One region of the Nocardiopsis rhodophaea genome, then DNA from elsewhere that is predicted to be linked to it. Evidence: riboswitches for the same ligand, from Rfam matches in the RefSeq annotation. Region 1 holds a riboswitch; each other region holds the start of a gene.

Region 1 (9,581 bases):
GTCGGCCCCGGCGGCGAAGACCTTCTCGCCGCCGTAGATGACGACCGCGCGCACCGCGTCGTCGGCGCCCACCTGCTCTGCCGCGGCACCGATCTCCCGCTGCACCTGCGCGTTGAGCGCGTTCATCTTGGGACGGTCCAAGCGGATCACGGCTACGGCGGGGTTGGCCGGGTCGGCCTCGACACGAACGAACTCGCCCACGGTCGCCTACCTTTCACTAACACATCTCGGCACTGAGGTCTGGCTCACCCTTGCCTACCATGAACGGCTCTCGCGTTCCTCCCAGGGGCCGACCGTGCCGGCCCGCTGTGCCGTCAGGGTCCCCGCTCCTAGGCGGAGACGTCGAGGACCCGGTCCAGGAACTGCTCAAGGTTGCGGACGGTATCGGCGATCTGGTCCTCTACCGGCACGCCCTCCAGGTGCCGCTCCGCCGCGGCGTTCTTCTTCTTTTCCCGGACATAGAGCGAACAGGCGAGGTCACCGCAGATGTAGGCGCCCACGGTATTGCCCTGCCGACCGGCCGCCCCCACCCGGCGCGCGGCGTAGAGCACCACCCCGGTCCCGGCGTGCGCGGTGGAGCACAGCGAGCAGATGTTGCTCTTGGTCAGGCTCCGCCGCACCCCACTGGACGCCCGAAGCGTCACCCCGACCAGTCCGCTCTCCCGCTCGGCGACGATGTAACCGCGGTCCAGCGCCCCCGGGTCGCGCCACCCCAGGAAGTCGAGGTCGTCCCAGGGCATCTCGTTCAGCCCCTTGGGGAGATTGGCCCTCTTGGCCTCGCCCTTGGAGCAGTTCGCGAAGGACGAGCGGATCTCTGCATCGGTTACGGGGTTCATGGAGCCGGACGCTAGCAGCGCACATGATGGGACGTCTCCTGGTTTTCCAGCTCAGCGATCCGCTCCGCAGGACGCCCCCCATCAGCTCACACTGTTCGAGCACGGGCCCGTGCCCACACCCTCGCTGATCTCGAACACGCCGTCGTCGAGCAGCCGCGAGCGGTCGCGGATCTCCCGCTCGTGCTCCGGGGGCCAGAGCGTCCCCTGCCCCCACCGCACGCCGCCGAGGTCGATTCCCCGCAGATCGACCTCCCGCAGATCGGTGGCGAAGAACTCACCGCACTCCCGCCTCACCTCGGCGAAGCACTCCTGCGCGCGCTGGATGTCCGGGCGCGCGTAGTTCTCCCGCACATCGGGGTCGAGCAGGCGCAGGAGCATGGCGCAGCAATGCAGCCGGTAGGCCCTGCGGAACAGCACACCCAGGTCCTCCTCCACCACGGTGCCGGTCGGGGCATCTTCGGCCCCGATCAGGTCCTCGACCCGCGCGCGGACCTCCGTATGGGACTGGACGAGCCGCTGGGCGCGGTCCCGGATGAAGTCGAACTCGGCGAAAACGATGCTGACCCGCGTCGGTTCCACATCGATGACGCGCGTCAGGACACGTTCCAGGGCGTCGCCCAGCTCGCCGACGACCTGCCGCGCAGCCGGGAGAGGCGTGGAGATCCCCGCCTCCCACGCGACATCCGACGCCAGGTCCAGGACGCGCGCGATGTCGCGAACACACAGCGACACGCGGCTGAGCGTATCCCTCAACCCCCTCGACAGGTAGTCCGCCAGTACGGGGTCGCGCACCACGTCGAGGTCGAGCCCTGGGGTCAGCAGGCGCGCACGGGCGTCATCGATCTCGCGCGCGAGATACTGCAGCCAGGAGGACGTGTAGTGGCCGAGGTCGACCTGGCGGGTCGGCGGTCTTCGGAGCTGCGCCCTCAGCCGCATCCTCGCGGGACCATCCGCGTGCCGCACCCCGGTCAGGAGGTCGGCCAGAGCGGTATCGACCAGCCGCGGGAGGCCGGCCGGGGCGACGCGGCTACGCGCGGGGGCCGCCCCGCGCGCGGGCGGCATGCCTGTTCCCAGGACCGCGGCCATGGTCCGCGTCCCCAGGCCCACTACGCCGCGGCCGCCCTCGGACGCCGGGACCAACAGCACCCGGTCGGTCCCTGCGATGGCGGCCAGTGTGCGGTTCCAGAACGAGCATTCCGTCATACTCACTCCCCCTTGCTCCCAGCGTCGCCCTCCGAGGGGTCGGGCGCTGTGTCGGGAGGCGCCGGGTTCCGGGGCGGGGGCAGCACGCCGTAGTCCGACCCCTCGCCACTCTGTACTCCGAACGTCTGCGTGTGCACCACCCGGCCCTTGACCGTGGCCATCTGCTGTAGCACCGCCGGAGCCGCGACACCCGCCATCAGCGCCATGAACGCCGACTCGACCTGCCCCGCCAGGGTCAGCACGAGGCCCACGAACGCGCCGAGCACCACGTGAAACAGACCGGCCAACAGGTCGGGGCCGAGGTCGACTCTGCTCCGGAACCGCGGGCGTTCGGCGGTGTCGCCGTTGCGCTCAAGGTGGTCGCGGCAGGCCGACTGCCACGTGATCACCGCGGTGTACAGGTCGAGCAGGCCTCGAACCGAACCGCCCGCGGCGGCGAGCAGTGTCAGCGTTACCGTCGGCTCCATTGTCCCGTTCGTCTCCGAGGGCGGGAAGGCCCAGACTTCCAGATGTGGAGAGTCGATTCGGGTTTTCCCGGAAGATCCCCTGGCCCGCGCTGTGGTTTCTCACCAGCAGGTAAGGAACTTCTGGCTGTTCGGACCATCGGACGGCTGGGCCACGGGCTTACCCGGTCGACCGCCGGTAGTGGTACCTGTGCGACTCCTCGAACCCGTGCGCCTCGTACAGCTTGCGAGCGGCGGTGTTGCCCTCCTCGACCTGCAACCACGCCGAACGGGCTCCCTTGTCCCGCCCCCATGTGAGCAGCGACCGCAGGAGCGCGGTCGCCGTTCCGCGGCGCCGGTACTCCGGCCGGGTTCCCATGCAGAAGACGCCGAGCCATCCCCCATCGACGACCCCGGCCCCAACGCTTGCGACCGTCGCACCGTCCATGACGCGCGCGAAGACCGTACGCCCCGGGATTCGGTCCATGACCAGTTCACCGGCGGCGTCGCTGCGCCCGTCGACCCACTGGAGCGTTCGGGTCCACGCCTCGTCCCGATGGCCGAGACGGACCGGCCACCGCTCGCCGCCCACTCCGGTGCGGCGGCCCCGCCCGACCTTTAGCCCTGGTTCCTCGGCCAGCGACGCGCGCATAACCAGCGTCGGTGACAGGCGCTGGAATCCGCGGTCGGCCAAGTGGTCATCGAGCATGGAATGCCGGTGGGCGGGCGAGACCTGGATCAGGATCGGCTGGTCCCGTCGCGCGTAGAACTCCTGGACAGCGGACAGGCCGTCGACCGCGTCGCGCTGGGGTGGAAGAGCACTGTTCGACCTGCTGCGCGCGACACCGGGCGAGGAGCGCAGCACCCACCCGCGCGCGTACTCCACCACCATCGCGGGCCACGCCCGCGCCGCCTGCCGGTCGATCACGATGTCGTCAGCGTCGTCCATCGCACCAGGATGGCAGCCGGGTCATCACGAGACCTCGGTCGGCTTCCCGGTGGGAGTGGGCTTGCCCGTCACACGAAGAGTGGCGTCCAGGTGCCCAAGGCGAGGGAGATGCCGTGGGCTGCGGCGACAAGAAGCACCGTGCCGATGAGGAGGCCGGTGTCCGAGCGGCGCCAGGTGCTTTCACGGGCGTGGGTGCGGGGGCCGGTGCCGAAGGCGCGGGCGTCCATGGCGGTGGCGAGCAGGGTTCCGGTGCGGATGGAGCGCACCAGGAGCGCGAAGGCCTTGCCGGTGAAGATCGTGGCGGCGGTCAACGGGTTGCAGCCCGCTTCCAGCCCGCGGGCGCGGCGGGCCAGGGTGAGGGTGCGCCACTGGTCGGCGAGCAGCGGGATCAGCCGGAGCGCCGCCAGCACGCCCATCGCGGGGCGTTCGGGGACCTTGAGCCGCTGGACCAGCGCGTCGGTCAGCTCGGTGGGGTTGCTGGTGGCGGCCACCAGCACGCCGGGCAGAGCGATGGCCAGCAGGCGCACGGCCAGGCCGAAGGCGGTGAGCGGGCCGCTCTCACCGAAAACGAGGTTGACGGCTCCGACCGACAGCGCTGCCAGGAGCAGCGGCCCGCCGAGGGTGGCGGCGGTGCGCCGGGCGATGCCCGCGAACGGCAGGAGAACCACGACGGCGGCCAGCACGACGCCGGGCGTGACCGGGTCGACCGTCGGGACCAGAGCGGCGGTCACCAGCAGCGCCGCCACCACCTTCGCGGCCGGGTTAGCACGCCGGAGCCACGCCTCACGGGCGGAGGACGCCGCGGAGGCGCCGGAAGCGCGAGCCTTCGGCTTGCCGGGAACGCGCGAGAGCCGCGGAGCCGCCGCTCGACCCTCGGGGGTGGGCGACGCCTCGGGGATGGATTCCCGGGTGTCGGCCGCGGTGTGCGGATCCGTGGGGTGGGTGGTCATCCGGTTGCCTCCCCAGCTGCCGATGGGGCGGAGGCGACGCTGGTGACGGCGCCCCCGCCCACGCGCAGTTCGACGTCGGTGAACCGGTCGAGCAGCAGGGTGTCGTGGGTGGCCATGACGATCGCCCGCCCCTCGCTTCGCAGGTCGGCGAGGAGGGTCACCAGCTCGGACCAGGTGCGGGCGTCCTGGCCGAAGGTCGGCTCGTCCAGCAGCAGCACGTCGGGGGCGTGGGCCGGGCCCGAGCTGAGGGCCGTCGCGACCGAAAGCCGCCGTTTCTCGCCGCCGGAGAGCGTGGCGGGGTGCACGTCGGCGAGGTGGGTGAGGCGCAGCCTGGCCAGCAGTTCCTCCACCCACGCCGCTGCCTCGCGCTCGCCCAGTCCCGTGCGGCGGGGGGCGAAGGCGAGTTCGTCGCGGACGCCGCCCGTGACGAACTGGTCCTCGGCGTGCTGGAAGACCGTGCCCAGGTGCCGGGCGAGACGGTGCGCGGGCCAGCGGATCAGGGGGCGCCTATCGACCCCGGCCAAGACGCCGCGCGGCTCGACGGCCCCGCCGTGCGGCGCGGTGAGCCCGGCCAGCAGCATGAGCAGGGTGGACTTGCCCGCCCCGTTGGGGCCGGTCAGGGCTGTGGCCGTCGCGGACGTCACCATCGCGTCCACGCTGTCCAGGATCGTCGCGGGCACGCCGGTGCGCGGCCCGGGACCACCGGGTTCGCGGGCCACCAGATCGACCGCCTCGATGAGCGAGGAAGCGGGAGCGGGGGTGTCGGCGGCCCGGAGATCCGGACGCGGTTCATGGCCCGGCACCCACACGCCCCGCTCGGCGAGGTGGGCGCCGTGGGTAGCGAAGACGGTGTCCGGGGTGCCATCGGCGATGACGCCGCCGCCCGGTTCGAGCACGACGACCCGGTCTACCAGTCCGACCACGTCGGCCACGCGATGCTCGACCAGCACCAGCGTGGCCTCGGTGGTGGCGACCAGGTCCGCCACGACCTCGCGCACGAGCCGCGCCCCGGCCGGGTCGAGGTTGGCGGTGGGCTCGTCGAGCAGCAGCAGGCGCGGGTTCATCGCCAGGGTCCCGGCGATGACCAGCCGCTGCTTCTCGCCGCCGGACAGCGCGGAGGTCGGCCGCTCCACGTCGTAGGGGAACCCCACCTGGTCCATCGCCGCGCGCACGCGCGGCCAGATGTCCGCGCGGGGCACGGCGCGGTTCTCCAGGCCGAAGGCGACGTCGTCGCCGCTCCGCGCCATCACGAGCTGGGTCTCCGGGTCCTGGCTGACCAGTCCGATGTCGCCCCGGCGGCGGTCGGCGGGCTCGCCGTCGACGAGGAGTATCCCCTCCTGCTCACCGGTGATGGCGGCGTCGGGCCCGGTGAGTCCGGCGATGGCGTGCAGCAGCGTGCTCTTGCCCGCCCCGGAGGCGCCGAGGAGCAGGACCCGCTCGCCCGGCTCGACCACCAGGTCGACGCCGCGCAGCGCCCACGCGTCGCGGGCGCCGTGCCGCCACCCCCACCCGGCGAGCCGCACCCCGGCACCACCCCGGGCGGCGCCCCCGCTCATCCGCGTGCCGAGGGGAAGGGCGTGAGCGCGCCCGCGCGGGCCAGGGCGGTGGTCAGCAGGCGGCCGCCGACCCCGGCGATGACCGCGGCGCTGAGCACGACGATGCCCCCGTAGGCGGCCATGTACGCGAACGGCCAGTCGGCGTAGTAGAGGGTCAGGTCCATGGCCGTCGGCGCCAGACCGGCGGCGGCACCGGCGAGCACGGAGATCCCCATCCCCCAGAAGCGGTAGCGGCCGAGCGCGAAGACCACCTCGGGCATCAGGCCCTGCAGCAGCCCCGCGAGGACCACCACCAGCCCCCAGTGGGTGCCGAGCAGCATCGACACTGTGGCCGCCGCGACCGAGGTGAGCACACCGGCACCCGGCTTCCGGATGATGAGCATGCCGAGCACGCCGGGCACCAGCCACATGCCGTAGATCACCGCCTGGGCGGGCGGGAAGAAGAGGAAGAGGGGGGCGGTGGACTCCCACAGCATCCCCCAGAACCAGAAGATGACGCCGATGGCGACACCCAGGACGGCGGCGACCACGATGTCGACGGTGCGCCACCGGAAGCCGGTGGCCGATGCTCCAATCCCGGAGGATGTGGTGGACGTGGTTCTGGGGGTTTCTCCCGGCGTGAATGGGGTTCCCACGTGAATGTCCCTTCCGTGTCGGCACACGAGAGGGCGCGAAGTGCCAAGAGGGCCGGGATCGGGGCACGTGTCAACGCGCCGATCGACTCCACGGCCGACGGATCCTACGACTTCCTTCGCCGGCATGACCCGGATCAGGTGTGTAAGGGTCTGCGGTACGGTCCCGCACTCTCAGCGCCGAAGCGCTCCCCTGTCGGTTCCCTGCCGTTCGAGCAGTTGACTCCATTATGGGTGACTCCGCGAGCGGATAGGCAACGTGGGTCGTCTCCAACCGCTGGGGCGCGGAGTTGTCGGCGAGGACCCCTTGACAGCCCCAAGGGGCCGGTCGGGTCACCGATGACCGACCGGCCCGACACGCGCGGCGCCGCCGACGCCGTGACCGCTACCGCAGCACGATCCCGTCGTCCATGTTCTCGGGCGGGTGCGGGACCACGACCAGGCCCATCTCGGCAGGATCGGCCAGCATGGGGTGGGCGGGCAGGACGCGCACGGTGTAGCCGCACGTTCCGGCGCGCTGCAGGGGCACGGAACCCGCGTAGCGCACCAGCGGCCCCTCGCTCCCGTCGGGCTCGCCGACGGCCTCCAGTTCGGCCACGACCGGATCCACCAGCCGCTCGCCGCCGGTGACCCGGCCGATGGCGACCTCCACCTGGATGTCCTCGGGTGTCAGTCCGGCCAGGCCGAGGGTGGTGTGCACCTGCATATCGCCGCCGACCTGGGGCGGGTCTTCCATGCCCACCACCTCGACGTGTTCGATGCGCACTCCTGGCCAGGCCTTTCGGACCCGGCGCTTCCACTCGGCGAGTTCGCGCGCACCGTTCATGTCCTCGCGCAGCAACCGCCGCGAGGAGTCGGCCGCCCCCTGGTAGAGGTGGGTGACGTACTCCTGCACCATGCGGGTGGCCAGCACCTTGGGGCCCAGCGACACGAGGGTGTGCTTGACCATCTCCAGCCAGCGGTTGGGCAGCCCCTCCTCGTCGCGGTCGTAGAAGAGCGGGGCGACCTCGCCCTCGATCAGGTCGTACAGCGCCGCCGCTTCCAGCTGGTCGCGGCGGTCGGGGTCGCGCACGCCGTCGGCCGTGGGGATGGCCCACCCGTTGGAGCCGTCGAACCACTCCGCCCACCAGCCGTCGCGGATGGAGAGGTTGAGCCCGCCGTTGAGCGCCGCCTTCATGCCCGAGGTGCCGCAGGCCTCCAGCGGACGCAGCGGGTTGTTCAGCCACACGTCGCAACCCTGCACCAGCGAACGCGCCAGATCCATGTCGTAGTCGGGCAGGAAGACGATGCGGTGGCGCACCCGCGGGTCGTCGGTGAAGCGCACGATCTCCTGGATGAGGCGTTTGCCGCCCTCGTCGGCCGGGTGGGCCTTGCCCGCGATGACGATCTGCACGGGGCGGTCCGGGTCGAGCAGCATCGACTTGAGCCGGTCGCGGTCGCGCAGCATGAGGGTGAGCCGCTTGTAGGAGGGCACCCGCCGCGCGAAGCCGATAGTCAGCACGTCGGGGTCGAGCACGTCGTCGACCCAGCCCAGCTCGGCCGAGCTGGCCCCCCGCTGCCGCCAGGAGGCGCGCAGCCGTTCCCGCGTGTCGGCGACCAGGCGGCAGCGGAGCGTGCGGCGCATCTCCCACAGGTCCGCCTCGTCGGCGTCGGTGATCTTGCGCCAGCCCTCGGAGCGGGTGAACTCGGTGGAGTCCCGCACCATGCGCCCCGCCAGCCGCTGGGCCTCCTCCGCCACCCACGTGCGCGCGTGCACGCCGTTGGTGATGGACGTGATGGGGACCTCGGCGGCGTCGAACCCCGACCACAGCCCCTGGAACATGTCCCGGGCGACGGCCCCGTGCAGCTGGCTGACACCGTTGACGCGCTGTGCCAGCCGCATGCCCATCACGGCCATGTTGAACACCGCGGGGTTGCCGCCCGCGTAGTCCTCGGCGCCCAGCTCCATGACGCGGTCGAGCGGCACGCCCGGTGTCGCGGAGACATCGGCGGTGAAGTGCCGCTCGACGAGGTCGCGCGGCAGGCGGTCGATCCCGGCGGGGACCGGCGTGTGGGTGGTGAAGACCGTCCCCGCGCGGGTGGCCTCGACCGCCTCGTCGAAGGTCAGTCCGGCCTCGTCGATGTACTCGCGGACGCGTTCCAGGCCGAGGAACCCGGCGTGTCCCTCGTTCATGTGGAAGACCTCGGGGCAGGGGTCGCCGGTCAGCTCGCAGTAGACGCGGACCGCCCGCACCCCGCCGATTCCGAGCAGCAGCTCCTGGCGCAGCCGGTGCTCGCTTCCGCCCCCGTAGAGGCGGTCGGTGATACCCCGCAGCTCCGGGTCGTTGCCCTCGTGGCACGCGTCCAGGAGCAGCAGCGGCACGCGACCGACGCGGACCACCCACACGTGCGCGGTGAGGCGGCGGCCCTCGGCCATGTCGACGCCGACGCACACGGGGTCCCCCGCGGCGTCGCACAGGCGGCTCATGGGCAGTCCGCGCGGGTCGATCTCCGGGTAGTCCTCCAGCTGCCAGCCCTCGGGGGAGAGGGCCTGCGTGAAGTAGCCGTGCCGGTAGAGCAGACCGACGCCGATGAGCGGCAGGCCCAGGTCACTGGCGCTCTTGAGATGGTCCCCGGCGAGGATGCCCAGTCCGCCGGAGTACTGGGGCAGGGCGGCGGTGAGTCCGTATTCGGCCGAGAAGTAGGCGATGCCCGAAGGCGGCCGGGACAGGCCCTGATACCAGCGTGGGCCGGTGAGATAGGTGTCGAGGTCGGCGGCGGCCTCGCGCAGACGAGCGCGGAACTCCTCATCGCGTGCGAGCGCGGCGAACCGCTCCCCACCGACCTCGCCGAGCATGCGGAACGGATTCTGGCCGACGCTCTCCCACACCTCGGGATCGATCGCGGCGAAGACCTCGCGGGTCGCCGGGTGCCACGCCCAGCGGAGGTTCGCGGCGAGTCGGCCCAGCGGGGCGAGCTCGTCGGGGAGGACGGTACGGACGGTAAATCTGCGAATGGCCTTCACGGAGCGTG
Region 2 (9,581 bases), on a different contig from region 1:
TCACGGTGAGTTGGAGACCGAGCTCGCCGCGTTCTACGGGACCGAGGCTGCGCTGGTGTTCTCCTCGGGCTACGCGGCCAACATCGGACTGGTCACGTCGCTGTCCGGCCCCGGCGCGCACCTCGTCTGCGACCGGTACAACCACGCCTCCCTCATCGACGCCGCCCGGCTGGCCAAGGCCGCGGGCGCGCGGGTCTCGCTGTTCGACCACGCCGACGCCGCGGCCGCGCGCCGCGCGCTGGCGGCACACCCGGCCGAGCGGAGCCTGGTGGTCAGCGACACCGTCTTCTCCGTGGACGGCGACCTCACCGACGTCTCCGGCCTCGCCCGCGCCTGCTCCGACGCGGGGGCGGCGCTCCTCCTGGACGACGCCCACGGCCTGGGCGTCATCGGCGACGACGGCCGCGGGGCACTGAGTGCCGCCGGGATCGCCCCGGACGACCGCGGCGGCATCGTCGCCACGGCCACGCTGTCCAAGGCGCTCGGTGCCCAGGGAGGTGCCGTGCTCGGCCCGCACCGGGTCATCCGGCACCTGGTGGAGACGGCCCGCACCTTCATCTTCGACACCGGCCTGGCTCCGGCCGCGGCCGCCGGGGCCTTGGCAGCACTGCGGGTGCTGCGCGCCGAGCCGCGGCGGCCCGAAAGGCTGCGCTCGATCGCCCACCGACTGGCCGCGGGTTTCCGGGAGCTGGGACTCGACGCGAGCACGCCCGACGCCGCGGTCGTCTCGGTCCGCGCACCGTCGCCCGACGAGGCCGTGGCCTGGGCCCGGCGCTGCCGCGACGCCGGTGTCCGCGTTGGCTGCTTCCGCCCGCCGTCGGTGCCCGACGGCCGTTCACGCCTCCGCCTCACCGCACGCGCCGACCTGGACGACATCGAGGTCAAGCGCGTCCTCGACGTCGTCGGCATGACACGGCCGACCTAGGAACCGCCCGCCCGGCGCCCCGCCCTGACGCGACCGGGTGGCCCGGTCGGGTGGTCCGCGGACCACCCGCGCCGCGGCCGCTCCCGGTCACGCGTGCCCCCGCCGAAGCAGGAGGCGGGGCCGGTACCCTGCCTCCAGGGTCGCGCCGCCGGACCCGAGCATGAGGCGGCGCAGAACGAGAGGCAGAACGGGATAGTGCGCATACCGGAACTCACGCGGCGAACCTGGGTCCTGGGCTTCCTCGCCGTCTCCCTCGTGCTCGCCTGTGTCCTCGTCATCGTCGTGCCGGTCACCCGCAACGGCGTGCTGGAGCTGTGGTGCGATGCCACTGGCCGCGCGTGTGCCGACCAGCCGACACCGCCCGGTGATGACCCCGACGTCCCCGACTGGCGGGTGGAGATGTCCCCGGTCGAGGCCGCCACCTGGGGGCACTACGTCGCGCTGGGCGACTCCTACTCCTCGGGCGACGGCGCGGGCGACTACCTCCCCGGAACCGCGAAGTCCGGCGGCTGCTGGCGGTCGGCCAACGCCTACCCGCAGCGCCTTCTGGGCGCCTACGACTTCGCTGGTGAGCTCGGTTTCGTCGCCTGCAGCTCACAGAGGGGCCACGCCATGCTGAAGGAGGCCGGGTCGGCCGACTCCCAGCTCGACCGGATCACCCCGCACACGTCCCTGATCACCCTGGGCATCGGCGGCAACGACCTGGGGTTCACGCCGGTGCTGCGCACGTGCATGGTGCGGCTGCCGCTGGTGGAGACCGACGCCTGCACCGGGCAGGTGAAGGACATCGAGAAGCGGATGGAGAAGTTCAAGGCGACCTTCGACGATCTGCTCGCCGAGATCCGCGACCGGGCGCCGGACGCGCGCGTCGTCGTGGTCGGGTATCCGCGGCTCTTCGCCGCGAAACCCCAGGGGATGTACTACACGCTCACCGTCAGCGACCAGAAGTGGCTCAACGATACGGTCAAGCGGTTCAACCTCCAGCTGGAGAACGCCGTCAACCAGGCCGACGCCGCGATCGTCGACGAGGACCAGGTCGGCAGCGTGGAGTTCGTCGACACCTACACCGTGTTCAAGGGCCACGAGGTGCACGCCGAAGAGCCGTGGCTCAACGGGGTAATGATCCGCGACCTGAGCTCCGGCATCAAGGTCGACCGGAGCTCCTTCCACCCCAACGCCGCGGGGCAGGCAGCCTTCACCGACCGGGTGGCCGAACGGATCGCCTCCGGCCCCGGCCGCGCGCTTTACGTCGCGCGCGACACACTCGACAACGCCAGCCCCGACGTACTGGCCGCCGAGGCCGAGTAGAGCGCACCGGCCCCCGGCCCGCCGCGGGGCGCGGATGGGCGGGACGGAGGCCGGGCACGACCGCTGTCCCGGGCCGGTCGCGGCCGCGGGGCACCGCCGTACCAAGGAGGCGGGCGCTATCCCTTCTCCGCGCGTAGTTCGGCCAGGACCTCGCCGAACCGGTCCAGTGCCCAGTTCAGGTCGTCCTCGCTGATGACGAGGGACGGCGAGAGCCGGACCGTAGAGCCGTGCGTGTCCTTGACCAGGACGCCCTTGCTCGCGAGCCGCTCGCACAGCTCACGCCCGCTGGCCAGGGACTCGTCGACGTCGACGCCGGCCCACAGCCCGATGCTGCGCGCGGCCACCGCGCCGTTGCCGACGAACTCCTTGATCCGGGTACCGAGCACCTCGCCGAGCCGCTGGGCGTTCTCCAGGTAGGGCCCCTCCCGCAGCATCCGCACAACGGTGCGGCCCATCGCCGCGGCCATCGGGTTTCCGCCGAAGGTGCTGCCGTGCTGGCCCGGCTTGATCACACCCAGGACGTCCTCGTCGGCGACCATGGCCGAGACGGGGAGGACGCCGCCGCCCAGGGCCTTCCCGAACAGGTAGGCGTCGGGGATGACACCGGTGTGCTCGCAGGCCCGCACGGTGCCGGTGCGGCCGAGGCCGGACTGCACCTCGTCGGCGATGAACAGCATCCGGTTCTCGTCGCAGATCTCGCGGACGCGCGGAAGGTAGTCCGGGGGTGGCACGATGACTCCGGCCTCGCCCTGCACGGGCTCGACGATGACCGCGGCCGTGGTCGCGTCGACGGCCGACGCGATCGCGTCGGCGTCGCCGTAGGGGACCACGCGGAAGCCGGGGGTGTAGGGACCGAAGCCGCCGTAGGCGTCGGGGTCCTCGGAGAAGGAGATGATGGTGGTGGTGCGGCCGTGGAAGTTGCCGCCCGCGACGATGATCGCGGCCTGCCCGTCGGGCACGCCCTTGATGTCATAGGCCCACCGGCGGGCCACCTTGACCGCGGTCTCCACCGCCTCGGCGCCGGTGTTCATGGGCAGCACCTTTTCCTTGCCGACGAGGTCGGCGAGGGCGGCGACCCAGGGGCCGAACTGGTCGTGGTAGAAGGCGCGGCTGGTGAGCGTCACCCGGTCGAGCTGGTGGTGCGCGGCGGCCAGCAGGTCGGGGTTGCTGTGGCCGAAGTTGGTCGCCGAGTATCCGGCGAGGCAGTCGAGGTAGCGGCGGCCCTCGACGTCGGTGACCCATGCGCCCTCGCCTTCGGCGATGACAACGGGCAGGGGGTTGTAGTTGTGCGCCGAGTGTGCCTCGGCCAGTCCGATGTGGTCGCTACTCGAAATGACGGGACCGGTGTGATCCCCACCGGCCGTGTATTCGCCCAGACTGCGGGTGTCGCTCATCCAGGTTTTCCCTTCGATCGCCGTTGATCGGAACAGCAGTGATCGTTATTCGATTTTGAAATACCCGTTCGGTTAACGCACGATGCACCGCCTCAGGCGGACTCCAGCAGGAGAACAGATGGTGCCCCCGATGCACAAGAGGCGGCACGGGCCGCTCCCCACCAGCCCCAGCCGGGGCTCTGAGCATCACGGAATTGTTCCCTCATCACATTCCTCCCCCGTCTCCCCGGCGCCGGGCGCCGCGGACGTCGTGCCGTACCGGGGCGCCCCCTCCGCCTCCCGGGTTCCCGACGCGTTGACGCCACTACTACCCATACGATGCCGGTACACACGGGACACGGTTCGAACGGCATGTCCGAAACCTCGGCGCACAGCGCCGGACCCGCGCGTCGGTCGCCCCTAGACTGGGGGCGCGCCGGCCGTGGTGGCGGCCGCACGCAGCTCACGTGCTCCCGTACTTCCTCCCGCACCCATTCAGACGAAACGCGAGACATGGCGAAGTCAGTCGGTACTCACCTCTTCAACGCGTTCCGCGGCGCCCTCATCGGGACCGCGGAGGTGGTCCCCGGCGTCAGTGGCGGCACCGTCGCACTGATCGTGGGCATCTACGAAACCCTCATCACGTCCGCCGGCCACGCGGTGAACGGAATCCGGCTGGCAGCCAGCGACCTGCCGCGGGGCCGCGGCGGTGCCCGCGCCGCCGAGGAGTTCCGCAAGGCCGACTGGGGCGCCATCATCGCGGTGCTGATCGGCATGGCCTTGGCGGCGATCGTCGCCGCCAAGTTCCTGGCTCCGCTGGTGGAGCACGAGCAGCAGTTCGCCTACGCACTCTTCTTCGGCCTGATCCTGGCCTCGCTGTGGGTGCCCTACAGCGGCTCGGGACGCACGTGGAAGCCGGGACACTACCTGCTGGCACTGGCCGTCGCGGCGGTGACCTTCTTCGCCACCGGCCTTCCCCCGGCCCACATCGACCCCAGCTTCCCCATCGTCGTCGGCGCGGCCGCCATCGCCGTCTGCGCCCTGGTCCTGCCCGGTGTCTCCGGCTCGTTCATCCTGCTGACGTTCGGCCTGTACACGGCCACGATGGACGCGCTGAACGGCCGCGACTTCGGCTACATCGGAACGTTCGCGCTGGGCGCGGTCATCGGCCTGGCGTTCTTCGTGAAGCTGCTGCAGTGGCTCATGGAGAACTACCACCACATCACGCTGGTGGTCCTGACCGGCCTGATGGCCGGTTCGCTGCGCGCGCTGTGGCCGTGGCAGGACGAGAACCGCACCCTGCACGCGCCGGAGGGCGATATCCCGGTCACCGTCGCGCTCGCCGTCCTGGGCTTCGTGATCGTCGTCGCGGTCCTGCTGTTCGAACGGAGTGTCCAGGCCCGGCGGCAGGCCACCGGGGACGGGACCGCGGAGCCCCGCGGCCGCCACCGCTCAGCCGCCCCGGTCGACTCGACCGACCGCGGCTGACGGGCACCCCACAACTCCATCACGACGTCCAGCACGCCATCACGTCCATCACGGCGCGGGGTGCCGGGCGGAGGTCACCCGCTGGTGGCCCGCCGTCCCGGCTGAGAGCACACCCGTCGAACCTGATCTAGCTCGTACTAGCGAAGGAACGCCAATGCGCGGCTACAACCTCTTGTCCATCGCCGGCAGCGACCCCAGCGGGGGCGCCGGTATCCAGGCCGACCTGAAGACCTTCTCCGCGCTCGGCGGCTATGGGATGACGGTCATCACCGCCCTGACCGCCCAGTCGACGAGCGGCGTCACCGGTGTGCGCGCCGTCCCCGCGGAGTTCGTCTCGGCCCAGCTCGACACGCTGCTCACCGACGCTCGGGTGGACGCGGTGAAGATCGGGATGCTGTCCGACACGGCCGTCATCGGTGCGGTCGCCGCGGCCATCGACCACTACGCTCTGCGCAACGTGGTGCTCGACCCGGTGATGGTCGCCAAGAGCGGCGACCGGCTGCTAGCGCCCGAGGCCGTGGCGGCGGTTCGCGGCGAGCTGCTCCCGCGCGCCGACCTCATCACGCCCAACCTGCCCGAGGCCGCCGAGCTCCTCGGTGAGGACGAGGCCGACAGCCTCGACGCGATGGGCGCCCAAGCCGAGCGCCTCCTCCGGCGCGGCGCCCGCCGCGTCCTGCTCAAGGGCGGCCACCTGGGCGGCGCGGAGCGCGACCGCAGCACCGACCTCCTGGTCGAACCGGACCGGCCGCCGCGGACCTTCACCGCCGAACGCGTCCACACGCGCAACACCCACGGCACGGGCTGCACTCTCTCCTCGGCCATCGCCGCCCTGCTCCCCCAGCGCGACGATGTCCCCGCGGCCGTGCGGGACGCCAAGGAGTACCTCACCGAGGCCCTGCGCCGCGCCGACGACCTCGACGCGGGCCGCGGCAAGGGCCCGGTCCACCACTTCCACGCGTGGTGGGGGGCTGTCGCGGCCGACCACTGAGGCTTTCCCCACCTGCACCGCTCTCGCCCGTTTCCCCGTTGATCTCGGCGATATCGACCGAATATCGGCGATTATTCGGTCGATATCGCCGAGATCAACGAAGGCCCCGCCCCGCGTGGTCTGCGGGACGGGGCCTGGACAGGATCACTGCTGGCGCACGTCGGGGACCTTGATGTCCGGGTTCTTCCAGTCGGGGTTGCTGAAGTACTTCTGCGTCTCCTGGACGATGACCGGGGAGAGCAGCAGCAGGCCGATCAGGTTGGGCAGCGCCATCAGACCGTTGGCGATGTCGCTGGCCACCCAGATGAGGTCCAGGGAGGCGACGGCGCCGACGTAGATCATGGCGACGAACACCACGCGGTAGACGGGCACGCCCTTGTGGCCGACGAGGAAGTCGATGCAGCGCTCGCCGTAGTAGGACCAGCCGAGGATGGTGGTGAAGGCGAACACCGCGACGGCGATGGCCACGATGTAGCCGCCCATGGTGCCCAGGGCTGGCGTGATGGCCGACAGGCCGCTCTGCAGCGCCTCCGAGGTCATCTGGGCGCCGTCGCCGGTTCCGTCCTCCTCCCAGACGCCGGTGACGATGATGACCAGGCAGGTCATCGTGACGACGATGAGGGTGTCGATGAACGTCTGGGTCATCGACACCATCGCCTGGCGCACCGGCTGGTCGGTCTTGGCCGCGGCGGCCGCGATGGCGCCCGTGCCCAGACCCGACTCGTTGGAGAAGATGCCGCGCGCCACACCGGCCTGGATCACGACGAACACGGAGGCCGCGCCGCCGCCGGCGGCGGCCTGCCCGGTGAAGGCGTCGGTCACGACGAGCGCCAGCGCCGCGGGGATGTCGCCGACGTGCACGACCAGCACGGTCAGGGCGATGCCGATGTAGAGCACGATCATGATCGGCACGATCCCGGCGGCCACGCGGCCGATGCTCTTGATACCGCCGAGGATGACCGCGCCCGCGATGATCACCATCGCGATACCGGCCACCCAGGTCGGGACGCCCCACACGTTGTTGAGCTGCTGCGAGACGGTGTTGGCCTGGGTGCCGTTGCCGATGCCGAAGGCCGCGATGGCGCCGAACACGGCGAACAGGACGCCCAGCGTCAGGCCCAGCCCGCCGGGAAGACCGCGGCGGAGGTAGAACATGGGGCCGCCGCTCTGCTTGCCCACGCTGTCCTCCTGCCGGTACTTCACGCCCAGCAGCGCCTCGCTGTACTTGGTCGCCATGCCGACGAGGCCGGTCATCCACATCCAGAACAGGGCGCCGGGGCCGCCCATGCCGATCGCCAGCGCGGCGCCCGCGATGTTGCCGACACCCACCGTGGCGGCCAGCGCCGTGCTCAGCGCCTGGTAGTGCGAGATGTCGCCCTGGACGCCCTCGGCCTCCTTGCGGCGGACCAGCGCTAGCCAGAGGGCGTGGAAGAGCTTGTGGAACTGCAGCAGCCGCAGTCGGATCGTCAGGAACAACCCAGTGAGCAGCAGCAACGGAATGAGGACGTACTCACTCCAGATAATGCCGGAGAGGGTGCCCAGCATGTCCGTGAGTTGATCCATGGACGAACTCCCTATGTGTTCGAGCGAGGGGGTAAGGATCCGCCGCCCTCCGCCCCGGTGGGGACGGGGTGGCGACGACGGCACGACGCACCGCCGCGATCAACGTGATGCAGCGCACTGCCACATTTACATGGTTTTTTGACCGGTTTCGTCACGTATGCGTCACGTTTCTTCCACGGAGTGATCGCTTGTGCGTTCGGTGACAGGCACATGACCAGCGGAAATCACGGCGATTCGGGCGATTCCGGAGCGTGGGAGAGCGCGAGGCGGCTGAGCGCGGCCGCCGCCTCCACGGGGTCGGCTCCTCGGCCGACGGCGACACCGAGCAGGTAGGTGGTCAGCGGCGCCGCGGGGCGGGCGACCGAGTGCGCGGCATCCCGGGCGAGGTCCAGGATCCGATCGACGTCGCCCTTGCCGATCTCCTCTCCCAGCTCCAGCTCGGCACTGACGAGCTCTGCCCATTCGACGAGGGTCATGCGGCGCTCCTGAATCCGTGGACGCGTGATTGGCGACAGCTCGCGATCCTACGGCCATCAGTGCCCCAACACCTCCACTCACGCGACATCGGCCGGAAGCAGGGCGGCCCGCGCTTCGCATAGCCGGAGGAAGATCGTCAATCGGACGACCACCGCAGGTCCGGAGAGGTTCACACGGGGTACCTAGCGTGCCGGGGAGGAGCCCACCGCCGTTGGGAGATACACCGTGTCTGCGTCTGTGTCCGCGTCCGTTCCCCCACCTCCCGCCGCCTCGGGACCCGCGTCCCCCCTCCGCGTCGCGATCATCAGCGAGTCCTTCCTTCCCCAGGTCAACGGCGTCACCAACTCGGTCTGCCGGGTCGCCGAACACCTCTCCTCCCGGGGCCACCAGGCCCTCATCCTCGCCCCGGGCGCCGGCCCCGCCCACTACGCCGGATTCCCCGTGGTGCGCCTGCCGGGCGTACCCCTGCCCTTCTACCGCGGTTTCACCGGCGGGCTGCCGTCGCGGCGGCTCGTTACCGCCGCGCTGCGCTCCTTCGGCCCCGACGTCCTCCACCTGGCCTCCCCCGCGCTGCTGGGGCACACCGCGGTCGACATCGCGCGCCGCTGGGCGCTGCCCACGGTCGCCGTCTACCAGACCGACCTGCCCGGATTCACCGCCCGCTACGGCCTTCCCGCGGGCAGCCTGCTATGGCCCTTCCTGCGCCGTGTCCACGCCGCGGTGGACCGCACCCTGGTGCCCTCGTCTGCGACCCTGCGCGAACTGGCCGGTCAGGACTTCCCGCGACTGAGCCTGTGGCGGCGCGGCGTGGACACCGCGCGCTTCGACCCGCGCCACCGCGACGCCGCGCTGCGCCGTCAGCTGGCCCCCAACGGCGAGGTCATCGTCGGATACGTCGGCCGCCTGGCCCGGGACAAGCGCGTCGACCTGCTGGCCCACGTGGCGAAGCTGCGCGGGGTGCGGCTGGTGATCGTGGGGGACGGCCCGGACCGGGCGCGGCTCCGGCGGCGGTTGCGCGGCACAGCGCCGGTCGCGTTTCTCGGCCAGCGTACGGGCGAGGAGCTGTCCCGGCTCTACGCCTCCTTCGACGTCTTCGTGCACACGGGCGCCGACGAGACGTTCTGCCAAGCCGTGCAGGAGGCCCTGGCCTCGGGGGTGCCGGTGGTGGCCCCGGCGTCCGGCGGCCCGCTGGACCTGGTGGTCCCCGAGCGCAACGGTCTGCTCTACGCCCCCGATTCGGTGCGCGAGCTGCGCCTGGCCACCGGACGCCTGGCGCACAACGCCGCGCTGCGCGAACAGATGGCCGCCGAGGCCCGGAGGACGGTCGAGGAGCGGACCTGGGAGGTGATCGGCGACCAGCTCCTGGGGCACTACCGGGAGGTGATCGCCCCGACGGGTGCCCAGCCCCTGGGGGCCCAAGCGGAGTCGGGCGCCCCCGGCGGCGCTCCCGCCGGCGCCG
Region 3 (9,581 bases), on a different contig from region 1:
TCCAGTCGGTCGCCGCCGTCGACGCCGCGGGCAACGCCGTCGGCTTCGCCTACGGGTTCCACGGCCAGCGGGGCCAGTGGTGGCACGATGTCGTCACCCAGGCGCTGCGTGCCCGCGACGCCTCCGCTGAGCGGCGCTGGTTCCGCGACTCCTTCGAGATCGCCGAGGTCCACGTGCGCCCCGAGCACCAGGGGCAGGGCATCGGGCGACGGCTCCTGAGCCGACTGACGGCGGCGCGCACCGAGCGCACCGCCGTCCTGTCGACCCACAGCGGCCCCACGGTCGCCCGGGGCCTCTACACGTCCTGCGGCTTTGTCGATGTGCTGGCGGACTTCCGGTTCCCCGGCAGCCCGCAGCAGCCCTTCACGATCATGGCCGCGCGTCTCCCCCTGCGGGAACGCGGTGCGGCGCGATCTCGCGGTAGATCTCGCGTGTGGCGGTGGACTGGTTGAAGGTGATGAAGTGGATGCCCGGGGCGCCCTCGTTCAGCAGCCGCTCGCACAGCCGCTGCGCCTGCTCGATCCCGAGGCGGCGCACGGCGTCCTTGTCGTCGCCCACCTTCTCGAACTCCGCGGCCAGGTGACGCGGGAACGGCGCGCCCGACAGCTGCTCGGAGCGCTCGATCGTGGAGAGCTTCACCACCGGCATGATCTCGGGGATGATCGGCACGTCACAGCCCTTGGCCGCCACCCGGTCACGCAACCGCAGGTAGTCGTCGGCCTCGAAGAACATCTGGGTGATCGCGTAGTCGGCCCCCGCCTGGCACTTGCGGACGAAGTACTTCACGTCGGACTCGATGTCGGGCGAGCGCGGGTGCTTGTAGGGGAAGGCGGCGACCCCCACGCTGAAGTCGCCGGTTTCCTTGAGGAGCCGCACCAGTTCGTCGGCGTACATCAGGCCCTCGGGGTGCTTGACCCACTCCCCCAGCGGATCGCCGGGCGGGTCCCCGCGCAGAGCCAGCATGTTCCTCACGCCGACGTCGGCGAAGCGGCCGATGAGGTGACGAAGCTCGCGCACCGAGTGGTTCACGGCGGTCATGTGCGCGACCGGGAGCAGCGTGGTGTCGGTCGCCACGCGCTCGGTGATCTCGACCGTACGGTCGCGGGTGCCGCCGCCCGCGCCGTAGGTCACGGATATGAAAGAGGGGGCCAAGGCCTCGATCTCGCGAATGACCCGCCAGAGTTTGCGCTGGCCCTCGGGGGTTTTCGGGGGGAAGAACTCGAACGAGAAGGTCGGTTCGCCGGCGTTGAGCAGGTCGCGGATGTCGCGCGGGCGCGGAGCAGGGCGCGGCGCTGTACCGGAGCGTGTCACTGTGCCAAGCATGTGATCCACCTTAGGCCACACTCCCGGTGGGGTGAGGGGGCAGGCCGTGCCCATGCGGTGCGGGAGCCGGCGTGGACAGCGGATAACCTGCCCTCATGACCTCCACTTCCTCATCCCCCATCTCTTGCGTGCGCGCGGCCGTGGACGCCGAGATCGCGGCCTTCACCGGGCGCCGCCGCGCCCAGCTGCTGGAGATCGGCACAGAGCTGGCGCCGGTGATGGAGGCGCTGGAGGCCATGCTGGCGGGCGGCAAGCGGCTGCGCCCGGCCTTCTGCTACTGGGGCTGGCGCGGCGCCGGCGGCACCGAGGTCCCGGGGATCTACACGGCCGCGGCGTCGCTGGAGTTCCTCCAGGCGTGCGCCCTGATCCACGACGACGTCATCGACAACAGCGACACCCGCCGAGGTCTGCCGGCCACGCACAAACGCCTGGAGGCGCTGCACCGGGGCTCCGGCTGGAGCGGCACCGCCACGGGGTTCGGCCAGGGCGCCGCGATCCTGATCGGCGACCTGTGCCTGGCGTGGAGCGATGAGATGTTCCAGGGCAGCGCGCTGCCGCTGGAGGCGCTGCGGGCGGGGCGCCGGCCGTTCGACGAGATGCGCACCGAGGTGATGGCCGGGCAGTACCTCGACATGCTGGAGCAGGTGCGCGGGTCGGAAAGCGTCGAGGCATCGCTGCGCGTCATGCGCTACAAGGCCGCCAAGTACACGATCGAACGCCCGCTGCACATGGGCGCCGCACTGGCCGGACGTTCCGCGGAGCTCGCCGGGGTCTACAGCGCCTACGGGATCGCGCTGGGCGTCGCCTTCCAGCTGCGCGACGACCTGCTGGGCGTGTTCGGCGACCCGGAGGAGACCGGCAAGCCCGCGGGCGACGACCTCCGCGAGGGCAAGCGCACCCTGCTGGTCGCCGAGACCCTTGAGCGCGCCGCCCCGGCCGACGCCGCCGAGTTCCGCCGCCACGTGGGCGACCCGCACCTGACCCCGGAGACGGTCGAGTGGATGCGCGCCCTCGCCACGGAGTGCGGCGCGTTGGAGGCCTGCGAGCGCCGCATCGACGGCTACGTGGCGCAGGCGACAGAGGCCGTGGAGAGCCCCGAGATCGCCGAAGAGGCCCGCGCTGCGCTGGCCGACCTGATCGTCGCCGCCACGGCCCGCAAACACTGACACCGGCACCCGCCGGACCGCCACCGCGACACCGTTGGGCCCTCGCTCGCCCCGCGGCGCACATGACCCCTCCCCACCTGAGGGATGAGGCCGAATCCTCCCCATGACGGATCGACGGGGGAGGAAAAGCCTGTTTGAGTCGGATCCGAGCCCAATCACGGCAGGGCACCGGCGGCCACATCACCGATCGTCCGGGCACACCACACGTGGACGAAAAACGATCGCGGCGATGGGCGGTGCCCGCGGGTGAGGTGAGGACGGCACCTCATCCGCGGACACCGCCCTTCGCGCGTGATGTTCTGATCGGCGCGCCGCGGGTGCGCCGGAACGGGCATCAGGTGAGAATAGGGAGCCATGGGTGACGATCAGGCAATAACGCACACCATCGGCATCACCGGCGCCACCGGAGGACTGGGCGGCCGCGTGGCCGCACGCCTGGCCCGGCGGGGGATTCCCCAGCGACTCATCGTCCGCGACCTCAACCGCGCACCGGAGCTGCCCGGCGCCAGCGCGGCGATGGCACCCTACGAGGACATGCCCGCCTTCGAGCGCGCGGCCAAAGGGGCCGACACCCTGTTCCTGGTCTCGGCGACCGAGTCCGCCGACCGCGTGGACCAGCACATCAGCGCGGTCGACGCCGCCGTCGCCGCGGGTGTGACCAGGATCGTCTACCTGTCCTTCCTGTCCGCGGCCCCGGCGGCGACCTTCACGTTCGCCCGGGACCACTTCTACACCGAGGCCCACATCCGCTCCACCGGCGTCGCGCACACCTTCCTGCGGCCCAGCTTCTACCTGGATGTGCTCCCGTACTGGGCGGACGACTCGGGCGTCGTCCGCGGCCCCGCCGGACAGGGACGCGTCGCCTGGGTCTCCCGGGACGACATCGCCGACGTCGCCGTCGCCGTCCTCACCGAGGGGTCCGCCCACGACGGCGCGACCTACGACGTCACCGGCCCCGAGGCGGTCACCCTGGGCGAGACCGCGGCGCGCCTGACGGCGCTGACGGGCAAGACCGTGCGCTACGTCCCCGAGACCTGGGAGGAAGCCCTGGCCTCGCGCCGCCCCACGGGCGCCGCCGAGTGGGAGATCGAGGGGTGGGCCAGCTCCTACGCCGCGATCGCCAGCGGGGAGATGGATGTCGTCTCCGCGACCGTCCCCCGGCTGGCCGGTCACCCCGCCCAGTCCATCGAAGGCTTTCTGCGCACCCACCCCAGCGCCCTGAACCACGTCTACGCCTAAGGTGGGCCGGACGGGCGACTGAAGAGGCCGGCCACCCGGCGCGCGTCGGGCGGAGGGGGAAGGGCGGCCGCGTGCGCACGGCCCATGGCTCAGTCGGCCGCGGACAGCCGTCGCTTGAATTCGACAGCGGCGGCGTGCGGGTCGTCGGCCTGGGTGATGGCGCGGACGACGACCACGCGGGTCGCGCCCGCTTCCAGGACCTCATCGAGGTTGGCCAGGTCGATGCCGCCGATGGCGAACCAGGGACGCTGGGACCGCAGGGCGGCGATCTCGTGGACGAGCGACAGGCCCGCAGCGGGGCGGCCGGGTTTGGTGGGCGTGGGCCAGGTCGGGCCGACACAGAAGTAGTCGACGCCCTCTTCGGTGGCCGACGCGGTGGCCATCCGCAGGTTGTTGTTGGAGCGGCCGATCAGCGGGCCGTCTCCGATAATGTCGCGCGCGTAGGGCACCGGGAGGTCGTTCTGGCCGAGGTGGAGGACATCGGCGCGGGCGGCGTGGGCGATGTCGGCGCGGTCGTTGACGGCGAGCAGCGCGCCGTGGCGCTCGCAGGCCTCGCGCATGACCTCCAGCGCGGCCAGCTCGTCGCGGGCTTCCAGGGTCTTGTCGCGCAGCTGGACGATGTCGACGCCGCCGGACAGCGCCGCGTCGAGGAAGGCGGCGAGGTCGCCCTGCTCGGTGCGGGCGTCGGTGCACAGGTAGAGGCGGGCCGTTGACAGGCGTTCGCGCGGGCTCTCAGTCACCCGGCCAGGGTAATGCGCCCCCTGCCGGCGCCGGTCCGGGGGGCGCGCACGCCGCACACCCCGCTCCTTTTCCGCAGCGCGACCGCGACCGGCGCGGCCGGGGTGTCCGGGCGCGCCGGTCAGCGGCTTCGATCGCGTCGGGTGCCGCGTCGGGGCCGGTCCCGGGCCGGCGGCCCGGGGACCCGTCCGGCTACGTCGTTACAGGCCCTAGAACGCCATGGCCTGGGCGCGGCGGCGCACCTCGGTGCCGCGGTTAGCGGCCAGCGCCTCGATGGGTGCCCCGGGAAGCGTGTCGTCCGGGGTGAACATCCAGTTCAGCGCTTCGGTGTCGGTGAAGCCGGCGTCAGCGAGCAGGGTGAGCGTGCCCGGCAGGCCCTTGACGATGTCGCCGCCCGCGATGAAGGCGGCGGGAATCGCGACCTCACCGCCCCTCCGGATCCCGAGGAGCTTGTGGTCGCCGATGAACTGCTTGACGCGGTTCGGGCTGACGTTCAGCGCCTGAGCGGCTTCCTTCAGGGTCATCCATTCGCCGACGAGGGCTTCGATGTCGTGGTCGTTCTGTGTCACGCAGCCAATCTCCCACAGTTTCGCCGGGCGCAAACCAGCTCTCGGCCCGTATCGCTCAAGGCGTAGTCGCCGCCGTCGGCCGCACCGGAGGAAAACGCCCTAAGATGGGCGGTGAAGACGCGAGATACCCCGCGGGAGCCGGGTGGGACCCGGCTGAGAGGGAGGCTGTGAGCCTCCGACCGCATGAACCTGATCCGGGTCATACCGGCGAAGGGAGTGGAGGCATGGCTGTGCGCAGTCACCCCGAATCCGCCTCTGATGTCATCGTCGTGGGTGACGGCCTGATCGGCCTGGTCACCGCGTGGCGTGCCGCCCAGCGCGGTCTGCGGACGACCATCGTGGGGCGTTCTCGCCCCGTTCCCGCCTCGGCCGTCGCGGCGGGCATGCTCACCCCGGCCACCGAGGCCATGTTCGGCGAGGAGCCGCTGATGCGGTTCGGCGCCCTGTCCCGCGACCGCTATCCCGCCTTCGTCGCCGAACTGGAGGACGAGAGCGGGCAGCCCACGGCGTACCGGGCGTCGGGCACCCTGCAGATCGCGTTCGACACCGACGACCTCGCCAAACTGACCGAGCTCGGCGAACTGCAGACCCGTCTCGGGCTGAAGTCCGAGCGGCTCACCGGACGCGAGTGCCGCCGCCTGGAGCCGATGCTCGCCCCGGCGGTACGCGGCGGCGTCCACGTCGCCGACGACCACTCCGTGGACCCGCGCGCTCTGATGGCGGCCCTGCGCGCCGCCGCGGAGGGCCGCGGCGCGCGCGTCGTGGACGGCCGGGTCAGCTCGGTACTGGTGTCCGCCGATCGCGCCCGCGGCGTCGTGCTGGAGACCGGGGAAGAGCTGGGCGCCGACCAGGTCGTGCTGGCCGCCGGTGTGCGGACGGCCGACATCGGCGGGCTTCCGGAGGGCGTGGTCCCCGCCCTGCGTCCGGTCAAGGGCCAGCTGCTGCGGCTGCGGATGCCACCCGGCGAGCCGCCCATCGTCTCCCGCACCGTACGCGGCCTGGTCAAGGGTTCCCCCGTCTACCTCGTGCCGCGCGCTAACGGGGAGATCGTCCTGGGTGCGACGCAGGAGGAGATGGGCGACGACACCCGGCTCACCGCCGGCGGCGTGTGGGAGCTGCTGCGCGACGGCCACGAGCTGGTGCCGGGCATCAGCGAGCTGGAGATCGCCGAGACCTGCGTGGGGCTGCGCCCGGCCGCCCCCGACAACGAACCCCTGCTCGGCCCGACCCGCCTGCCCGGACTGCACCTGGCCGCCGGGCACTTCCGCCACGGCGTCCTGTTCACCCCCGCCACCGGCGACGTCATGGCCGAGGCGCTGACCACCGGAGAGCTGCCGGACTACGCGCGCCGCTTCGCCGCGACGCGCCGGCCCTGAAACGCGCTCCTGACCCTCGCCCGCGAGGCGCCGACCGCGCGGGCCCGCGGGCACTCCGGAGTAGAAGATTCCGCTGGAGACGTCGAACGGCGTCGTACATCACGAGGGAGATCACCCGTGAACGTGATCATCAATGGCGAACCCCGCGATCTGGCCCCACGCAGTACGGTGGCCGACGTCGTGCGCTCCCTGACCGCGGCGCACGATGGAATCGCCGTGGCGGTCAATGACGAGGTCGTACCGAAGGCCACCTGGTCGGCGACGTTCGTCGCCGAGAACGACCGCGTGGACGTGCTCACCGCTGTGCAGGGAGGCTGACCGATGACGTCCGGACACCCGATGGCCCCGGGTACCTCCACCCCGACCGCGAAGGACGACCGTGGTCCCACTGGCACCACCGGAACCGCGTGTCCCAGACGCCCCGGTGACCTCCCCGCCCCGGCCGACGACCCCTTGGTCATCGCCGGGGAGACGTTCGGTTCCCGCCTCATCGCCGGAACCGGCGGCGCGCCGTCGCTGAAGGTTCTCCAGGAGGCGCTGATCGCCTCGGGAACCGAGCTGACGACCGTCGCGATGCGCAAGGTCGCCGCCGGAGCCGAGGGGTCGGTGTGGGACGTGCTGCGCCGCAACGGCATCCGTCCGCTGCCCAACACCGCTGGCTGCTACACCGCGATGGACGCGCTGCGCACCGCCCGTATGGCCCGCGAGGCACTGGGGACGAACTGGATCAAGCTGGAGGTCGTGGCCGACGAGCGCACCCTGCTGCCCGACCCGGTCGAGCTGCTGGACGCGGCGGAGCGACTGGTCGACGACGGGTTCGTGGTGCTGCCCTACACCAACGACGATCCGGTGCTCGCGCGGCGGCTGGAGGGGTTAGGCTGCGCCGCCGTAATGCCGCTGGGTGCGCCGATCGGCTCGGGCCTGGGCATCCGCAACCCGCACAACATCGAGCTCATCGTGGAGCAGGCGGGGGTGCCGGTGGTAATCGACGCCGGTATCGGTACCGCCAGTGAGGCGGCGCTCGCCATGGAGCTGGGGTGTGACGCCGTCATGCTCGCGACGGCCGTCACCCGCGCCCAGGACCCGGTGCGTATGGCCGCGGCGATGCGCGACGCCATCGCGGCCGGACGCGGCGCCCGACTGGCCGGTCGGATCCCGGTGCGCCGCTACGCCCAGGCTTCCTCTCCTGCCGTAGACTGACGCGTCGCGTCGCCTCCCCCTGCCCGCCTGGTTCACACCGGGCGGGCCGTGGTGAATCCCACCCTCGCGCCCGTTTCCACCCTCGTTGGGCTATTACGATGTCACGACGCTCTACGCAAGCTTCGCCTGCCCCGCCCGGATCACCCGTAAACTCACCTTCGTGGACATGACGACTGCGGACCCGCTTGTAGGCGCGACACTCGACCGTCGCTACTTCGTCGAGTCGCGTATCGCGGGCGGTGGCATGGCCACCGTCTACATCGCACATGACCAGCGCCTCGACCGGCGCGTGGCCCTCAAGGTCATGCACCCCTCCCTCGCCCAGGACCCCCAGTTCGTGCGCCGGTTCATCAACGAGGCGCACTCTGTGGCGAAGCTCTCCCACCCCAACGTGGTGCAGGTGTTCGACCAGGGCACCGACCAGGGCCATGTGTTCTTGGCCATGGAGTACGTGCCCGGCCGCACGCTGCGCGACCTCCTGGAGGAGCGCGGCCGGCTCGCCCCCGACGAGGCGCTGCAGGTGATGTCCCAGGTGCTGGGCGCTCTCGGAGCCGCGCACCGGGCCGGGCTGGTCCACCGCGACATCAAGCCGGAGAACGTCCTGCTGACCGCCGACGGCCGCGCCAAGGTCGCCGACTTCGGACTGGCACGCGCCGTGGAATCCGCCCACCAGGGCATGACGAAGACCGGCACGCTCATGGGCACCGCCGCCTACATCGCCCCAGAGCAGATCGAGCGCGGGAGCTCCGACACCCGCACCGACGTCTACGCCGCCGGGATCATGCTCTACGAGCTGCTCACCGGCGCCCAGCCGCACACCGGCGAGACCCCCATCGCCGTCGCCTACCAGCACGTCAACCAGGACGTGCCGCGCCCCTCAGCCGCGATCCCGGGTATCCCGCCGGAGATCGACGCCCTGGTCACCAAGGCCACCGAGCGCGATCCGCGCTACCGTCCGGGCGACGCGGGCCAGTTCCTCTCCGCTGTGCTGCGGGTGCACAACGGCGGCGCGCCCGCGTTCGCCGAGACCGCGGTGATCGACACCGGGCAGCCGTCCGCCGGTGGACCTGCGCGGCGAAACGGCACCGCCCCGGTGCCCGGCGGCAACGACACGGTCCGGGTCGAGCTCGGTTCGGGTGGCTACGGCGGCTATGGCGACGACGATGACGACGGCCGCCGCGGGCCCGGCAAGAAGAAGTACCTCCTGGTCGCCACCGCGGCTGTGCTCGCGTTGGTACTGCTCGGCGCCGGGTGGTGGGTGCTGGACGGACGCTATGAGACCGTCCCGAACATCATCGGCAAGGACCAGAACGCGGCCACGGACGACCTGCGCGCTCTCGGCCTGCAGATCGAGGTCTCCGACGACCCCGTGTACAGCACCAAGGCCGACGAGGGCAAGATCGCCGAAACCTCCCCCGAGGTGGGGAGCAACATCCTGCGCGAAGGAACCGTCACGGTGTCCCTTTCCAAGGGGCCGCAGACCGTCGAGATGCCCTCGGTCGTCGGCGACACCGAGGCGAACGCGAAGAAGGCGCTGGAGGACGCCGGGTTCGGCGACGTCGATGTGGAGCAGAAGGACTCCTACGACCAGCCTCCGGGCACCGTGCTGGCCGTCGACCCGGAGGAGGGGGCGGACGCCGACCGTGAGGAGACCGTCACGCTCACGGTCAGCAAGGGATTCGACGTCCCCAAGGTGGTGGGCTTGGTCGAGGACGCCGCCCGCGCCGAACTCGACGACAAGGGCCTTGAGGTGAAGGTCGAGACCCAGCCCAGCGACGACATCCCCAAGGGTGAGGTCATCAAGCAGTCGCCGGATGCGGGGACGATCGCCGGGGCGGGCGACACCGTCACCATCACCGTCTCCTCCGGCAAGGAGCAGATCGAGATCCCCGACGTCCGCGGGATGAAGGTGAAGCAGGCCAAGAAGAAGCTGGAAAAACTCGGCTTCAAGGTGGAGGTGACCCGCATCC

What was found. A riboswitch is a leader RNA that binds a small molecule or an ion and turns the genes downstream of it on or off. The one in region 1 is predicted to bind thiamine pyrophosphate.
Region 2: linked by a shared signal. The riboswitch ahead of thiD (bifunctional hydroxymethylpyrimidine kinase/phosphomethylpyrimidine kinase) and the one ahead of ABD259_RS18125 (ECF transporter S component) in region 1 are both predicted to bind thiamine pyrophosphate.
Region 3: linked by a shared signal. The riboswitch ahead of thiO (glycine oxidase ThiO) and the one ahead of ABD259_RS18125 (ECF transporter S component) in region 1 are both predicted to bind thiamine pyrophosphate.

Annotation. Positions count from the first base shown of each region.
Region 1 is NZ_BAAAPC010000016.1:96,127-105,707, forward strand. Features, by position in the region: gene ABD259_RS18090 (enoyl-CoA hydratase/isomerase family protein) at 1-201, opposite strand, end outside; gene ABD259_RS18095 (FBP domain-containing protein) at 330-836, opposite strand; gene ABD259_RS18100 (hypothetical protein) at 918-2,045, opposite strand; gene ABD259_RS18105 (hypothetical protein) at 2,042-2,506, opposite strand; gene ABD259_RS18110 (GNAT family N-acetyltransferase) at 2,664-3,431, opposite strand; gene ABD259_RS18115 (energy-coupling factor transporter transmembrane component T family protein) at 3,500-4,381, opposite strand; gene ABD259_RS18120 (ABC transporter ATP-binding protein) at 4,378-5,937, opposite strand; gene ABD259_RS18125 (ECF transporter S component) at 5,934-6,512, opposite strand; TPP riboswitch at 6,667-6,774, opposite strand; gene glgP (alpha-glucan family phosphorylase) at 6,955-9,573, opposite strand.
Region 2 is NZ_BAAAPC010000013.1:107,357-116,937, forward strand. Features, by position in the region: gene ABD259_RS15755 (8-amino-7-oxononanoate synthase) at 1-925, shown strand, start outside; gene ABD259_RS15760 (SGNH/GDSL hydrolase family protein) at 1,121-2,233, shown strand; gene rocD (ornithine--oxo-acid transaminase) at 2,350-3,627, opposite strand; gene ABD259_RS15770 (DUF368 domain-containing protein) at 4,120-5,094, shown strand; TPP riboswitch at 5,141-5,260, shown strand; gene thiD (bifunctional hydroxymethylpyrimidine kinase/phosphomethylpyrimidine kinase) at 5,249-6,082, shown strand; gene ABD259_RS15780 (alanine/glycine:cation symporter family protein) at 6,227-7,645, opposite strand; gene ABD259_RS15785 (DUF6457 domain-containing protein) at 7,870-8,121, opposite strand; gene ABD259_RS15790 (glycosyltransferase family 4 protein) at 8,348-9,581, shown strand, end outside.
Region 3 is NZ_BAAAPC010000003.1:151,566-161,146, forward strand. Features, by position in the region: gene ABD259_RS04335 (GNAT family N-acetyltransferase) at 1-452, shown strand, start outside; gene metF (methylenetetrahydrofolate reductase [NAD(P)H]) at 370-1,323, opposite strand; gene ABD259_RS04345 (polyprenyl synthetase family protein) at 1,419-2,489, shown strand; gene ABD259_RS04350 (SDR family oxidoreductase) at 2,844-3,728, shown strand; gene thiE (thiamine phosphate synthase) at 3,818-4,468, opposite strand; gene ABD259_RS04360 (Rv2175c family DNA-binding protein) at 4,676-5,035, opposite strand; TPP riboswitch at 5,157-5,268, shown strand; gene thiO (glycine oxidase ThiO) at 5,260-6,411, shown strand; gene thiS (sulfur carrier protein ThiS) at 6,529-6,729, shown strand; gene ABD259_RS04375 (thiazole synthase) at 6,733-7,611, shown strand; gene pknB (Stk1 family PASTA domain-containing Ser/Thr kinase) at 7,772-9,581, shown strand, end outside.